2 regions of the Oceanibaculum indicum P24 genome follow, and region 1 is predicted to be linked to the other one. Evidence: riboswitches for the same ligand, from Rfam matches in the RefSeq annotation. Region 1 holds a riboswitch; the other holds the start of a gene.
What was found. A riboswitch is a leader RNA that binds a small molecule or an ion and turns the genes downstream of it on or off. The one in region 1 is predicted to bind cobalamin.

Region 1 (8,347 bases):
GGCGAAACCCTTGCCGGCCTCGCCGGCGCGCGCCGCCTCGATGGTTGCGTTCAGCGCCAGAAGGTTGGTCTGCTCGGCGATATCCTGGATCAGCCGCACCACCTCGCTGATACGGTCGGCGGTGGTGACCAGCCGGGTGATGCCCTCATTGGTGCGCTTCGCCTCGGCGACCGCGTCCTGGGCAATATTGGCCGACATGGTGACCTGATCGGAAATCTCGCCGAAGGTGCTGTTCAACTCCTCGGTCGCCGAAGCTACAGTCTGCACATTGCCGGCCGCCTGCTGCGCTGCCGTCGAAACCGAGCTGGACTGCGTGTTCAGCATCTTGGCGGCATCGCTCATCGACGCCGAGGTCTCGATCATGGTCTGCAGGGCAAAGTTCACGCTGCCCAGCACATCCTTCACCTCGCTGTCAAAGGCCTGCGCCAGATGCTGCAGCCGCTCGGCCCGTTCGATCTGCACGCGCTGGCTTTCCGCCTGCTCCGCCGCCAGCCTGTCGGCCTCGATCATGGAGGTACGGAACACGTCCAGCGCCTGCGCCATCTCGCCCAGCTCGTTGCGGTAATCGGTGGCCGGTATCTCCACCTCCTTGTCGCCGTCGGCCAGGTGCCGCATGGCGTCCGTCATCCGGCCTACCGGTGCTGCGATGGCGCGCCCGACCAGGGCGGCAATGAGGATGGACAGGACGATGATTCCGACCACCGCGCCGATGACGATGAGACGTGCCAGATCGGCGATGCTGCGGGCCTGGGTCTCGGCCGCCTCGTAGGAGGCCTGCACGGCATCGCCCAGCGACGACACCATGGGATCGACGCGCGCGAACTCCGCCTGCAGCGCTTCCTCGGCTGCCTTGATCTGCACCCGCAGGTCGCCCACGCGCTGCATGTTCTCGACATAGACGGTGAAGCGCTTGATCAGCTCTTCCTTGTCGGCAGCATAGAGGTCGGACCGCTCCAGCACCTTCTGGAACTCCTCGAAACGCCCCGCGATGGAACGGACGAGGCGCGGATCGACCTGCACCAGGAAGTCCTTCTCGTAACGGCGCATCATCAGCATGATCGCGGAAAGCTGGTGATTGCGGAACTCGTCCAGCTTTTCCTCGGCCGCATCGATGGAATTGCGCAGCTCGCCCATCAGGCCGAAACGGTCGGTCAGGCCGATGGTCTTCCAGGCTTCCGCCAGGGCGCGGAACTGCTTGTCGTAGGAGGCCAGTCCCTCGCGGATTTCCGGCAGCCCGGCGCGGATTTCCTCGCTCACCTTCGGCTGCATCTCCTCGATAGCGCCCGAGATCGCCGCCATCCTCTCGGCATGGCTGGCGATGCTTTCTTCCTTCTTGTAGAGCAGGAAATCCTTCTCGTGACGGCGGGCGTCGAGAAAGGCGTAGCGGATCTGGTCGGACAGCAGCTTGGCCTCGATCGCCCGGTCGGCCTCGCGCTGGTAGCCGCCGCGTATCTGGTCGCCGACCAGATAAACCGCAGTGAAAATCGCGAAACCGATGACGGCGATCAGCGTAATCAGCTGAACCTGGAAACCGATGCGTAGGGACTTCATACCCTCCCAATCCTTTCATTAGGAGAAAGGTGAATTTCCCTACGCTTCTATGTGAACTATCTTAAGAAATCGATAACCATATATTGCATTTATTTTATCTTGCGCGCGATCAGGAGACGAGTTCCGCGCGCTGTTTTTCCATCTGCTCGAATCGCGCCCAAACACCATTGCCGCCATCCCAGCTGCCGCGGCTGGCGCCCTTGGAATATTCCGTCGCGCGCTGCTCGAAGAAGTTGGCGTGCTCCACGCCGTTCAGGATTTCCACCAGCCAGGGCAGCGGGTGCGGCGTGAGCTGCTTGTAGCCGGTGTCGGTCTTCTCGAAACAGCCGAACACGGTGGGCAGGCGCAGCTGGGTCAGCCGCCAGTCGGCGATGTAGCGGACATAGGCCTTGATGTCCTCGGCCTTCATCCCCTCGATCTCGCCGATGCCGAAGGCCAGATCGACGAAATTCTCCTCAAGACCCACCATCGTCTTGGCGACGTCGATGATGTCGTCGCGCACGGCAGGCGTGACCGCGCCGGTCTCCCGGTGCCATTCGTGGAACAGCCGGATGATGCCCTCGCAATGCAGGCTCTCGTCGCGCACCGACCAGGAGACGATCTGCCCCATGCCGTTCATCTTGTTGTGGCGCGGGAAGTTCAGCAGCATGGCGAAGCTGGCGAACAGCGCCATGCCCTCGGTAAACGCGCCGAACATGGCCAGCGTGCGGGCGACGTCCGACACCGTCTCCACGCCAAACGTGTGCATGTAGTCGGCCTTGGCGCGCATCTCCGAATAGTCGCGGAACGCCTCGAACTCCGACTGCGGCATGCCCAGAGTCTTCAGCAGCAGCGCATAGGCGTCGATATGCACCGTCTCCATGTTGGAGAAGGCGGCCATCATCATCTGCAGTTCCAGCGGCTGGAACAGCGGGATGTAGCGCTTCAGGTAATTGTCGCCGACCTCGACGTCCGACTGGGTGAAGAAGCGGAAAATCTGCGTCAGCAACGCCCGCTCGGAATCGCTGACGCGATCCGAGGCCCAGTCCTTGATGTCGCCGCCCAGCGGCACTTCCTCGCCCATCCAGTGGGTCTGCTGCTGGCGCTTCCAGTATTCGTAGGCCCAGCCATAGCGGTTCACATCATAGGTGCCGGTGGCGGTCAGCAGCCCGACCTTGCCGGTACCGACCAGATCGCGCGGGTTCAGATAACCCAGATTTACTGACATGCCAGGCACTCCTCGTAATCGGTTGGGGCCTGGTTATCGAAGGCCGACGTCTCGCCCTCCTCCGCCTTGGCATCCAGCTTGCCGGCGAAGGCGGCACGGCTGATCGACTTGGAGCGGCAGTAATACAGGCTCTTGATGCCGCGCTTCCAGGCGGACCAGTGCAGCATGTGCAGGTCCCACTTGTCGATGTCGGCCGGCAGGAACAGGTTCAGCGACTGGCTCTGGCAGATGAAGGGCGCACGGTCGGCCGCCAGGTCGATGATCCAGCGCTGGTCGATCTCGAAGGCGGTGCGGAAGGTCGCCTTCTCGTCCTCGCTGAGGAAATCGAGATGCTGGACCGAACCTTCCTTCTCCACGATGGACTGCCACACCTCGGCGGTGTTCTGGCCCTTTTCCTCCAGCATCGTCTCCAGATGGCGGTTGCGCACGGAGAACGCGCCGGACAGCGTCTTGTGGGTGTATATGTTGGCCGGGATCGGCTCGATGCCGGCGCTGGTGCCGCCGCAGATGATGCTGATGGAGGCGGTCGGCGCGATGGCGATCTTGTGGCTGAAGCGCGCCTTCATGCCGGCATCATGCGCGTCCGGGCACGGCCCGCGCTCTTCCGCCAGCGCCACCGAGGCGGCGTCGGCCTCGCGGCGGATCTTGCGGAACATCTTGAAGTTCCAGGACTTGGCGAGCGCGCTCTCGAACGGAATGCCGCGCGCCTGCAGGAAGGAATGGAAGCCCATGATGCCAAGCCCGACGGAGCGCTCGCGCATCGCCGAATAGGTCGCGCGCTCCATGCCGCTGGGCGCATTCTCGATGAAATGGGTCAGCACATTGTCGAGGAAGCGCAGCACATCCTCGATGAAGCCCGGCTCCTCGGCCCACTCCTCCCAGGTCTCGACATTCAGCGAGGACAGGCAACACACGGCAGTGCGCTCCTTCTCCTCCTGGTCCTGACCGGTGACCAGGGTGATCTCGCTGCACAGGTTGGAGGTGGAAACCTTCAGCCCCAGCTTCTGCTGATGCTTCGGCAGGGCGCGATTCACCGTGTCGATGTACAACAGATAAGGTTCGCCGGTCTGCAGGCGGGTCTCAAGGATGCGCTGCCACAGCTGGCGGGCATCGACCTTGCGCAGCACCTCACCGGTTTTCGGGCTCTTCAGCCCGAACTGGCCGCCATCGCGCACCGCTTCCATGAACTCGTCGGTCACGTTGATGCCGTGATGCAGGTTCAGGCCCTTGCGGTTGAAATCACCCGAGGCCTTGCGGATTTCCAGGAATTCCTCGATCTCCGGATGGTGGATGTCGAGATAGACCGCCGCCGAGCCGCGCCGCAGCGAGCCCTGGCTGATCGCCAGCGTCAGACCGTCCATCACATGGATGAAGGGGATAATGCCCGAGGTCTCGCCTGCCCCCTTCACTGCCTCGCCGATGGAGCGGACCTGGCCCCAATAGGTGCCGATGCCGCCGCCATTGGAGGCCAGCGCGACATTCTCGTTCCAGGTGCGCACGATGCCATCCAGCGAGTCCGGCACCGCGTTCAGGAAGCAGGAAATCGGCAGGCCGCGCGTGGTGCCGCCATTGGACAGCACCGGCGTCGCCGGCATGAACCACAGGCGCGACATGGCGTCATAGAGGCGCTGGGCATGGCCGATATCGTCGGCGAAGGCGCAGGAGACCCGCGCGAACATGTCCTGATAGCTTTCACCTGCCAGCAGGTAGCGGTCGGTCAGCGTCGCCTTGCCGAAAGCGGTCAGCAGCGCGTCGCGGTCGCGGTCCAGCTTCAGGTCGGAAGGCTGAGGACGCGGCGCCAGCGGATAGGGCAGCGGCGCGCGGCGTTCCAGATTCAGGGCCTGCTGATGCGGGAAATCCGGCTCCGGCGGCTGCACGCGCGGGCGCTGCTGCACGGGCCGAGGCTGTACCGGGCGCGCCTGCGCCGGACGAGACTGGGAAGGCCCGCCCGGAGTCTGCGGAACGAGATTGCCGTCATAGTCGAAATCGAAAGCCAGAGAGGACATCGCTACCCCGTCGATCAGGTGGTGACAGGGCAACAGGTCATCCCGCGGGCACAATCCCCCTCCCCGCAAGCGACCCAAAGGACACCCCGCCCAAGGTCATACGTCTGGTCATGGCAGGTCTCCTGGCTTGCGGGTCGCCGTTGCTTGCCCGGCCTTCCCGAATCCCGGCCTCGCTCCGGGCATTCAGTGGCATGAAAGGGCAAAAACTCGCCGCTCACAGTTGCGGGGACAGCTCCGGATTTAGCAGAAAGCCCGCCGCACCGAATTCCCGTCTTAGCCCCAAATCTACCGAATCGGGGAACCATAACCACTAGATACGGTAGCGGTTATCCCAATACTGTCAAGGCTATTGTGTTCTTGACACGGCGCTTGTTCAGGCTGGAAGCAGTGCTTCCTGACCGATACCGCCGCGCACCGCGCCGGCCTCCACATGGCGCCACAGGACGCTGTGATCCTGCGGCAGCGGGCGGCTGTTCGGCATCGACAGCCAGAGCCGGAACAGCAGGCGGTCGCGGCCCTGCGTGGCGTCGTCGGTGAAGGGCGTGCGGCCATGATAGACGACATGGTTGTTCAGCAGCTGAATGTCGCCCGGCTCCAGCACCATCTCGAAGGACAATTCCTCCATCGTCGCCTGGAACAGCGCCAGCGCTTCCTTCTGCGCGTCGGTCATCGGCGGCACGCCGGCGATGAAGGCCGCCGCCTCGATATAGGTCAGCGAATAGTGGCTGGTCAGCTTGCCGTCGCGCAGCCCGAAGATCGGCAGCGGATAGGCCACCTGCTCCGCCCCTTTCTCCTCGCCGAAGCGGCTGCGGTAATAGGGCTGGCACAGCACCTCCAGCAGGTCCGGCCGGCGCTCCCGGATGGTGTTATAGACCATGGGGGAGGAGCACAGCTTGCTGACCCCGCCATTGGCGGCCTGGCGAACGCACAGCAGGCCGACCACATCGCAGCGGTCGGTATGGAAGCGCAGCGCCCCGTTCGACAGGGTGCGGGCGTAGGAGGACAGGAAGGTGCCATTATCCTTGGTCTGCACCTGGCCATAGCGTTCGCCGACGACGCTCGCCCCCTCGTCACGGATCTCGCGCATCAGTTCGCCGCGGTTATTCTGGAACAGCGTGTATCCCAGATGCTTGCCGAGGCCGAAATACAGCTTCTTCAGCTGGGCCTCCGAATAGCGCTCCACCGGGATGCGGCGCAGCTTCACCATGCCGCTGCCATTCTCCAGCTCCTCACGGACCGCCTCCAGCCTGTCGGCCAGCGCGCCCAGCGGGAAGCTCTCGCGGGTGATATCGTGCCAGGCCATGCCCTGCGCCTCGACATGGGCCAGCGCCGCATCCAGCGCCGCGATGTCCTGGCCCGTCAGCTCGACAATCCAGCGCTCCGACGTCGCCATTTCGGCGCCATGCCAGACGCAATCGCCCTCGATCCTCGGTAATGCAGTCATTTCACCCTCCCGCCGGTCTTGATGCCGGTGCCGTCGATCATGTCACGCGGGAAAGCCGGCGGACAAGATCGCGCTACCAGACGAAACGGCCCATCAGATATGTCGGTCGCACAGGCTTGTCGGCGATGAAGCCGCGCCAGGCGGCCTCCGTCGGCAGCCTGTTCCCGCTCACACCCAGCGCCGCGCCATGAATGCCGTCGGCCACCAGCGCGCTGTCGCAGCGGAAGCGGGCAGCGCCTGCGATGTCGTGATGCAGCGAATCGCCGACGGCGAGGATGCGCCCCTTGTCGGACAGGCCCAGGCTGGCAAGGCAGCTGCGGTAGATCGGCGGGTAGGGCTTGCCGTGCCACTGCACGCGGCCGCCGCGCCGCTCATATTCCTCCGCCACCAGCCCGATGGCCTCGGCCAGCCTGCCGCCATCGACGCGGTGCGTGTCCGGGTTGGCGCAGACCATCGGCAGGCCGCGCGCCAGCCCCTGTTCTATCAAGCCTTCATAGGCCTCGAGCAGGCCGGTCTCGCGGGCATCGCCGATCAGCAGCAGGAAATCCGCCTGACCAACATCCGCCACCAGATCGATATCGACGCCATCCAGGAAGCTCGAATCGCCCGGTCGCTTCGTCGCATAACAGCGGCGGCCAAGGCCGGCATAGAATTCATCCGCATCGGTCTTGCCCCGGCTGGCGAGGCCGCGCCAGGCATCCTCCCCTGCCGAGATCATCTCGTCATACAGGTCGGGGGTGAAGCCGATGCGCGCCATCAGCGCGACATTGTAGTCGTTGCGCTTGCCGGAATTGGACAGCACCACCACCCGCTTGCCGGCCTCGCGCAAGGCTTTCAGGCACTCCAGCGCACCCGGATAGGGCGTTTTGCCGTCATGCAGCACGCCCCACTGATCGAGGATGAAACCGTCATAGCGCCCGGCAACCGCGCCGAGGCCGGTGATCGTCTGCGTTCCTGCCCAGTTGGCGTCAGCGGGCATGGGCTAGCGCCCCTCGCGGCGCAGCGCCGCCACTTCTTCTTTCAGCGCGCGGATTTCGGCGATGATCGCATGATGCTCTCCGCCGAGTTCGCTGCGGGTCTCATCCTCCTCCGCCTTGTGCTCCTGCGCCATCGCATCGACGATGATGGCGATGAACAGGTTCAGCACGGCAAAGGTGGTCAGCAGGATGAAGAGGACGAAGAAGATCCAGGCATAGGGATAGACCTCCATCACCGGCCGCACGATACCCATCGACCAGCTTTCCAGCGTCATTACCTGGAACAGCGTATAGGTGGAGGCGCCAATGGTGCCGAACCAGTCCGGGAAGCTGGCGCCGAACAGCTTGGTTGCCATCACGGCGGCGACATAGAACACCAGCGACAGCAGCGCCACCACCGAGCCCATGCCGGGAATGGCGCGCAGCAGCGCATGTACCACCTTGCGCAGCGAGGGCACGACCGAGATCAAGCGCAGTACACGCAGGATACGCAGCGAACGCAGCACCGACACGCCCTCGCCCGCCGGCATCAGGGTCACGCCGACCACTAGGAAATCGAAGACGTTCCAGGCATCGCGGAAGAAGCGCAGGCGATAGACAATCAGCTTCAGCACGATCTCGGCCACGAAGATCGAGAGTGCCAGCCGGTCGAGCGCGATCAGCACCGGCCCGGCCATTTCCATCGCCACCGCCGAGGTCTCCAGACCCAGGGCGATGGCGTTCACGATGATGACGCCGACGATGAAGTTCTGGAACGTGCGCGATTCGATGAAAGCCTTCAGCCTGTCCGTCATGTCCGCCCTGTTCAACCGGATGCCAATGCGAGGCCTTCATGCCGCGAAGCCGGGATAAAAGCAATCGGGCAACCATCGGCCACCCGTCATAGGCCACCTGCCATGGGATCGCCCGGATGCTTCTGTTATAGCTGGCCCATGGCTGGCGATACTCCCTCCACATCAAGGCGACGCAAAGGCATTCCCGCCGCGCTGTTCGCGGTCCTGCTGCTGATCCTGCTGATCGCGTTCATCCCGATGGACAGTGCGGCAGTTGGCGGCGTCCTGCAGGAGGCGAGCCAGACTCTGAAGGGCTGGGTGGACGATCACCCGATTATCGGCGCCATCGCCTATGTGCTGGCCACCGGCTTCGGCAAGCTGGTGCCACT
Region 2 (8,347 bases), on a different contig from region 1:
ATGGTCGTACTCCTTCCCGTCATGGCGGTAGCCGACACAGACCTTGATCTCGTCCAGCCCGTCCAGCACATCCAGCTTGGTCAGCGCGATGCCGTCGATGCCGCCGACCTTCACGGCCTGACGCACCATCACGGCGTCGAACCAGCCGCAGCGCCGCTTGCGTCCGGTAACGGTGCCGAACTCACGGCCGCGCTCGCCCAGGCGCTGGCCAATCTCGTTTTCCTGCTCGGTCGGGAACGGGCCGGAGCCGACGCGCGTCGTATAGGCCTTGGTGATGCCCAGCACATAACCGACATGGCTCGGCCCGATGCCGGCACCACTGGACGCCTGCCCCGCCACCGTGTTGGAGGAGGTCACATAGGGATAGGTGCCGTGGTCGATATCCAGCATGGTGCCCTGTGCGCCTTCCAGCAGCACGCGCTTGCTCTGCTTGCGGGCTTCCTCCAGGTGGCGCCAGACACTGTGCGCATAGGGCAGCAGCTTCGGCGCGATCTCCTTCAGCGCGGCCAGAAGCTCAGCGGCATCGACCTCCTCGACGCCAAGGCCGCGCAGGAAGGCATTGTGGTGGGCAACCAGGTCATCGACCTTCTCGGCCAGCGTCTCCGGTTCCGCCAGATCGCAGATGCGGATGGCGCGACGACCGACCTTGTCCTCATAGGCCGGGCCGATGCCGCGGCCGGTGGTGCCGATCTTGCGCGCGCCCTTCGCCTCCTCGCGCGCCTGGTCGATGCGCTGGTGCAGCGGCAGGATCAGTGCCGCATTATCGGCAACCTTAAGCGTGTCGGGCGTGATGTTCAGCCCCTGCGCGCGCACCGTCTCGATCTCGCGCAGCAGCGCCCAGGGATCGACCACCACGCCATTGCCGATGATCGACAGCTTGCCGCGCACGACGCCCGAGGGCAGCAGGCTGAGCTTGTAGGTCTGGTTGCCGCAGACAATGGTATGACCGGCATTGTGGCCGCCCTGGAAGCGCACCACGACATCGGCGCGCTCGGAGAGCCAATCGACGATCTTGCCCTTGCCTTCATCGCCCCACTGGGCGCCGATGACCGTAACGTTGGACATGCTGCTTACTCGCGGTTTCTTGCGTTGCTGAGGATAGTCTGACGCGTGACGAACTAGGACGCGACAGGCGAAATACTGTCGCCATGCAGCCAGTGGCTGCAGGCCAGCCGCCGCGCCTCCGCCTGGCTGTCGGCTGCCGGTTCAAGCCCTGTGACGACCGTCCAGCCCTCTCCGGCCAGACGGACGGCTTCGGCGCGCGGCGTCCCATAGGGCAGGAACAGCCGGCGGCCATTCTCCAGCGCCGGCAGGGCGCGCATCACGGTGTCCATATAAAGCGTATAGCCGGTCGCGGGCTCACGCGATGCGCCGGCCAGATAGCGCCCGCCCCGCCCCAGCTCGCCGCGGATGCCGCGCGCGAACAGGCTGAAGCTGATGCCGGTGTGATATTCGAAGCCGCGATTCTCCACCGGATCGACGGTGATGGTGACATCCGGACGGGCAGCGCGCATCAGATCGACGACCTGGCGCAGACGCGCCAGCACCTCCTGCCCGGCTGGCGGCAGGTCGAGACCGGCCAGCTTCTCGAAGGCGCGGTTCACCGGACCGCTGGCCTGCAACAGCTCTGCCAGCACGCTGCCGACTGTTCCACCGACAGCGGCGACCTCCGCCGCGTCCTTGCGGTCGAGGGCGGCGCGGATACGGGCGATGCCGGGCGCGTCCAGCCCGGCGGCGGCGCAGACCGCCGGCACCAGTGTCGGCATCATCAGGTCGATGGAGGCATTGCGTACGCCGACGGCGGCCAGCGCTTCCAGCGCCATGACGCAGATTTCCGCGTCGGCGGCGGCGGACGGGCTGCCGATCAGCTCCGCGCCGACCTGCACGAACTGCCGCTCCGGCGACAGCTGGGAGCCCAGCACGCGCAGCACCTCGCCGGCATAGGACAGGCGCAGCGGCCGTGCCGCATTGGCCAGCCGCGTTGTGGCGATGCGCGCGATCTGCATGGTCATGTCCGCGCGCACGCCCATCATGCGCTGCGAGACCGGGTCCATGACACGGAAAATGCGGGTCCCCATCTTCGGGCTGGCGCCGTCCAGCAGGCTGGCCTCGAATTCGACCAAAGGCGGCTTCACCAGCTGGTAGCCATAGCCGCGCATATAATCCAGCAGCGTCCGGACAGCTTCGGATTCCTGGGCCGCTTCGGGCGGCAGCACATCGCGCAGGCCGTTGGGAAGCAGCGCGCGCGGGCCGGTATCGCCGGCGTTTTGCGCCGTCACCTGTATCCTCCGGGTTCTTCGAGAAACCGCCCGCTTACCTACCGGGTTTGACCCGATTGGGCAAACGGAAAACCGGCAGGCCGGCAGGCGGTCCCCGAAAAATCGCCGGAAGGCGTGGATCAGAAGCTGCCGCGCACCCCGACCAGCGCGGTCAGGCCGCGCCCGGCAAAGCCGTTCGACGGCTCATACTCGCGGTCGAACAAATTGTAGACCTTGCCAAACAGCGAGACATCCTCACGCAGCTGATAGGCGCCCGACAGATTGACCAGCGTGTAGGAGCCGTTCGGGCGGTTGCCGAGGAAATTGCCGGCATCATCATAGGCCACATCCAGCCGGCTGCCGACATAGACCAGCTCCGGCCCGAAGCTGAAGTCCCGCGCCGGCTTTAGATCGACAGCGAAAGAGCCCTGATGGCGTGGCCGGCGCAGCAGCAGCTGGCCGGTATCCTCGTTGCGCGCCTGCATCCAAGTGTAGGTCAGACGGGTCTGGATCCAGTCCGCCGGACGCAGGGTGAGGAAAGTCTCCACCCCCTCGCTCGACGCCTCGCCGATATTCACCACGGTCTGCAGGGCAAAATCGTTGGTGATCAGATTCTCGGTATCGGTCTTGAAATAGGTCGCCCCGAAGCTGACCGCCTGCGCCTGCCCGCGCACCGGCAGGTCAGTCTCGAACCCGACTTCCCAGGAGAAGGATTCCTCAGGGTTCAGGCCGGTGTTGCCGCGATAGCCGTAATTATCCACGCCATAGCGGTCATAGAGCGTCGGCGCCTTGTAGGCGGTGCCGACCGCACCGGAAAACCGCGTCAGGATTTCCGGCACGGCGACCACTGCACCAATCCGGTAGGTCAGGGTGTTGCCGTAATCGTCCGGCAGGTCATAGCGCAGCCCAGCGGTTACATCGATGCGCTCGGTCACCCGCGCCTGGAGGTTGGTGTAGAGCGCATAGTCATTGGACTCGGCATCGAGGGACTGGGTGAACGGCCCCCAGACGCTGACCGAATTCGTGCTGGTCTCCACCGTGCTGCGCGCGGCACTGCCGCCGAACACCAGCACCGTATCGCGCAGACCCGCCAGATCGCCGATGCGATAGGTGTTCTGCATCTCGGCGAAGCTGCGCACCGATTCGTAGCTGTCGTCGGTCAGGTTGGCGCTGAAGGCATCCGGCCGGTTGGTGAAGCTCCGGTCGTGGCGGCTCTGCCCGACATCGACTCGTGAGGTCAGGCTACCGTCGAGCAGATAGGCCTCTGCGCCCAGCTTGTAGAGAAAATGCTCGTTCTCGCCGCTGTAGTTCGGCTCGTCATAGGGCACATTGTCGAGGTCGAATTCGTTGCGGCGATAGCGCAGCAGCGCGTCCACCCGCCCGGCATTGCCAATGTCATAGCCCAGCTTGCCGGTCAGCGTGGTGATCTCGGAGCCATCCTCCTCCCCGGTGTTGCGGGCGATCCGGGAGGGCGAGAGGTTGACGCCGTCGGTGCGGAAATGCTCGGCGCTGACCATATAGTCGAAACCATCCGAGCGGCCGCGCAGACCCGCCTGTGCCCGCGCCGTGCCGTGGCTGCCGCCAGCGGCCTGGCCGAAGATTTCAGCTTTCTTCCGGGACGGCGCACGGGTGATCAGATTGATGACGCCGCCGATAGCGTTGCTGCCATAGAGGCTGGAAACCGGGCCGCGCACTACCTCGATGCGCTCAAGGTCACCGACCAGATCGTCGCCGAAATTATAGGCGCCGCCCGCCCCCGAGGGGTCGTTCACCGGTACGCCATCGACCAGCACCAGCACATGGTCGCTGTTGGCGCCGCGCATGAAGACGGAAGTCTGCTGACCCGGCCCGCCAAGACGCACGACGGAGATACCGGGCACGGTGCGCAGCGCCTCCTCCACGCTCTGGTAGCCGCCACGGTCAATGGCCTCGCGGTCGATCACCGTGACCCGGGCCGGTACGCGCTCCAGCTCGGTTTCGGCGCGAGTCGCGGTGATGACGATGTGCGGCATGAGCTGGGCGACGCTGTCGCTGGGCTGGGTCTGCGCGCGAACGGCGGCAGCGGGAAGTGCGGCAGCGCAGAGGGCGCTGCCGATCAGCAGATAGGAACGGAAAGACATGGAAACCCCACCGAGAGATGACGCGAAAGCAGGTTGCGCGACACCGGAAGGGACATGAATGCCCCGTGATGGAGAGAGTGAGACCCGCGACAGTCCATAACCCTTCCGCCCCCGGCAACCCGGCCAATGGAATGGCGTCACCGCTGCGGACAGCCGTTCCGACGATTCACCCCGATCGACGGTCGCGGGACGTGCTCGCGCAGGCAGGTCTCCTGACTTGCGGGTCGCTGCACCGATCCTGCCTTCCCGGTTTCCCAGTGGCCTGTTTGGACCGGCACTCGCCGCCTACAGTTGCGGGGACAGTCGCGGCATTGCCCGGCCGGGGCCAGACGCACCGCGTTCCCTTTTCATCCCTTGCGGGAACCAACGCTGGCTCCAGTTCTATAGGATTGCCGACTGGCGAGGCAAGGACGCATAGCGACGGCATGCATACCATCGGCCACCAATAGCCTCTGGCCTCCCCGCTTCCGCCTCGCTACTCTCTTGCCATCTCATCGGCTACGCCGCCATCCGGCCGGCACCGGCCTCCCTATTCCAGGAGCGAATTTCGTATGTTCTACGAACCCGACAAGAAGAATCACGGCCTGCCGCGCGACCCGTTCAAGTCGCTGGTCGTGCCGCGGCCGATCGGCTGGATTTCCACGCTAGACGAGGATGGCCGCCCCAACCTCGCCCCCTACAGCTTCTTCAACGCCGTTGCATCCGACCCGCCCTGCGTGATGTTCGCCGCCGGCCTGCGCCCGGAAGCGCCGGCCTTCAAGGACAGCCATGGCAATGCCGAGAAGACCGGCGAGTTCGTGGTCAACATGGCGACCTACGACCTGCGCAACGAGATGAACATCTCCTCCGCCGGCCTGCCTGCCGGGCAGAACGAGTTCGAGGCTGCCGGGCTGGAGATGCTGCCCTCCAGCATGGTGAAGCCGCCGCGGGTGAAAGGCTCCCCGGTGCATCTGGAATGCAAGTATCTGCAGACCGTGAAGATGCCGAGCTGGGATCCGGAGCGCGGCAATTACGTGATCTTCGGCCGCGTGGTCGGCATCCACATCGCTGACGAGGTCATCAACGAGAAGGGCTTCGTCGATGTGACGCGGTTCCGCCCGATCTCGCGCCTTGGCTACATGGAATATGCCGTGGTGAACGAGGTCTTCGTAATGAACCGCCCGGACTGACCGGATAGGACCTCACGGCAGGAGGATAATCTCTCCGGCCTGACCCAGGGCGGCGGCCAGCGACTCGAGCCGCCGCTTCACCACATCGCCGCCCAGCGCGGCATGCGCCGGGGCAATGGCGAACTGCAGTTTGCCCAGCCCCGGCCGTAGCGGCGTGTCGCGCAGGATGCCGGGCGCACCGCCGGTGAAGGTGTGCGCCAGGCGCAGGGCGACGCCCAGCACCAGCGCCTGCTGGGCCTGCTCCTTGTCCAGCAGCTTCTTCGCGATCTCCGCCGCTGGAAGGTCGATATTGCCGACATAGCGCGCCATCAGCGCCAGCGCGACGAAGGCCCGGCCGGCATGGTCGAAGCCGGGGATCGGCGCGCGCAGCACCTTCCAGAAGGCGTTTTCCGCGCGGTAGTCGGGATGTTCCGCCCAAGCGGTATCCGACAGGATGCAGGCAGCGTGGCGAAGCCGTCGGCGTAGCGGCGTGTCGTCGGGAAACAGCGGCGTCGTCCAGTCCAGCAGTTCTTCGCCATGCGGCGGGAAGCGTCCGGCAGCAGCGGCAATCTTGCGCGCCGATTCGATCAGCGGATCCAGCGCCTTGTCGGCGTCCGGGAGCAGGTCGAACAGGCAACCCTCGCGCAGGCCGTAGGCGGAGAAGACCACGCTCGACGGTTCGGCCAGCGTCAGCAGCCGGCGCATCAGCAACGCCGCCATCGGGATGGTGTCCAGCCGGCGCTTGGAAACGCCATTGATGGCCTTCAGGTCGGACTTCCCGATCTGCTGCAACCGGTCGAGGAATTCCACCAGTACCGGAGTCTGCAGTCGGTATTCATGGAGGATGTGCAGCGGATAACCGCTCATCTCCATATGCGCCTTGGCGATGGAGCGCCAGCCGCCGCCAACGGCATAGAGCGGCCGCCCCTTCAGGCCGGACAGCCAGGGCACGCTGGACAAATGCTGGTCGATATGGGCGATCAGCTTCTTACGGTTCGGCGCCCCATCCAGCGCGGCCAACCGTAAGGGCCCCAGCGGCAGGGTCGTCTGCTGGCCGATATTGCCGACACGCAGATCGACCAGCTCCATGCTGCCGCCGCCGAGATCGCCGGCCATACCATCGGCCTGCGGCATCGCGCACAACACACCCAGCGCTGAAAGCCGCGCCTCCTCCGTGCCTGAGAGGATGCGGATATCGAAGCCCAGCCGGCGTTCAACTTCTTCTACGAAAGCGGCACCGTTGCCGGCATCGCGCACGGCTGCGGTCGCCAGCACATGCAACGTGGTGACATTCATGCCGCGCGCCACGGCGGCGAAGCGCGCCAGGCTATCAAAGGCAGCCGCCACGCCCTCTTCCGAAAGCTGGTTGGTCTCGCTCAGACCCTTGCCGAGGCCGCACAGCGCCTTCTCGTTGAACAGCGGCAGAAAGCCGCGTTCCAGCCGGTCATAGACCACGAGGCGGATGGAGTTGGAACCGATGTCGATGACACCGACATGGCCACCGGTTCCAAACGTGCCGGTATTCAGCCCAAGGGCCGGATCGTCGATCCGTTTTTCCTGCATTGCGTCCTAAGTCGCGTTCCGATGCGGATCAGCTCACCACCAAACGCGGCAGTGGTTGCGACTTCTTAAGGGCACTGCCCCGGCCGGACAAGCTTGGATTCGTCATGAAGTAGTGATGGGCGTTGAAATCCCCCTCCCCGGCGGACAGGCGGCTGTACGTGCCATCGGGGCGCAGGCGCCAGCTTTGCTGCACATCCTTCAGGTTGGCGACCATGATCTGGTCGAGGATCTGCTCGTGCACCGTGGGGTTGTCGATCAGCACCAGCGTCTCGACGCGGCGGTCCATATTCCGCTGCATCCAGTCGGCGGAAGAGATGAACAGCTTGTTCTCCGGCGAGGGCATCGGATGGCCGTTGGCGAAGCAGGCGATCCGGCCATGCTCCAGGAAGCGGCCGACGATGCTCTTCACCCGGATATTCTCCGACAGCCCCTTGATGCCCGGACGCAGGCAGCAAATCCCGCGGATCACCAGCTCGACCGGCACGCCAGCCTGCGAGGCACCGTAGAGCGCATCGATCAGCTTCTCATCGACCAGCGAGTTCAGCTTCACCCAGATGCCCGCCGGCTTGCCCACCTTTGCGTTACGCACCTCGTTGCGGATCTGGGCCAGCAGCGTGTCGCGCAGGCTGAACGGCGCCATCGCCAGCTTCGACAGCTTCGCCGGCTGGGCATAGCCGGTCATGAAGTTGAACACGCTGGCGGCGTCCTGGCACAGCTCCGGGTCGCAGGTGAAGAAGGACAGGTCGGTGTAGATCTTGGCCGTCACCGGATGATAATTGCCGGTGCCGAAATGGCAGTAGGAGCGCAAGCTGCCGCCCTCGCGGCGCACCACCAGCGAGACCTTGGCGTGGGTCTTAAGGTCCATGAAGCCATAGACCACCTGGCAGCCGGCGCGCTCCAGATCGCGCGCCCAGCGGATGTTCGCCTCCTCGTCGAAACGCGCCTTCAGCTCCACCATGGCGGTGACCGACTTGCCGCTCTCGGCCGCCTCGATCAGCGCCTTCACGATGGGCGAGTCCTGCGAGGTGCGGTACAGCGTCTGCTTGATCGCGATGACCGCCGGGTCGCGCGCAGCCTGGCGCAAGAACTGCACCACCACGTCGAAGCTCTCGAACGGGTGATGCACCACGATGTCCTTGTGCCGGATCGCCGCGAAGCAATCGCCGCCGAAATCGCGGATACGTTCGGGGAATCGGGCATTGAACGGCTTGAACAGAAGATCGCTGCGCTCCGAAACGATCAGCTGCGACAGATCGTC

Region 2: another riboswitch for cobalamin. It lies ahead of P24_RS13590 (TonB-dependent receptor plug domain-containing protein); the one in region 1 lies ahead of P24_RS00275 (ribonucleoside-diphosphate reductase subunit alpha).

The regions. Positions count from the first base shown of each region.
Region 1 is NZ_AMRL01000001.1:51,444-59,790, forward strand. It holds gene P24_RS00265 (methyl-accepting chemotaxis protein) at 1-1,551, opposite strand, end outside; gene P24_RS00270 (ribonucleotide-diphosphate reductase subunit beta) at 1,661-2,758, opposite strand; gene P24_RS00275 (ribonucleoside-diphosphate reductase subunit alpha) at 2,749-4,764, opposite strand; cobalamin riboswitch at 4,860-5,085, opposite strand; gene P24_RS00280 (TauD/TfdA family dioxygenase) at 5,138-6,208, opposite strand; gene P24_RS00285 (TIGR01459 family HAD-type hydrolase) at 6,282-7,187, opposite strand; gene P24_RS00290 (ion transporter) at 7,191-7,979, opposite strand; partial or broken gene P24_RS20675 (TVP38/TMEM64 family protein) at 8,217-8,347, shown strand, end outside.
Region 2 is NZ_AMRL01000019.1:11,313-19,659, forward strand. It holds gene P24_RS13580 (adenylosuccinate synthase) at 1-1,065, opposite strand, end outside; gene P24_RS13585 (ATP phosphoribosyltransferase regulatory subunit) at 1,119-2,279, opposite strand; gene P24_RS13590 (TonB-dependent receptor plug domain-containing protein) at 2,399-4,378, opposite strand; cobalamin riboswitch at 4,564-4,761, opposite strand; gene P24_RS13595 (flavin reductase family protein) at 4,930-5,547, shown strand; gene P24_RS13600 (Ppx/GppA family phosphatase) at 5,560-7,089, opposite strand; gene P24_RS13605 (RNA degradosome polyphosphate kinase) at 7,118-8,347, opposite strand, start outside.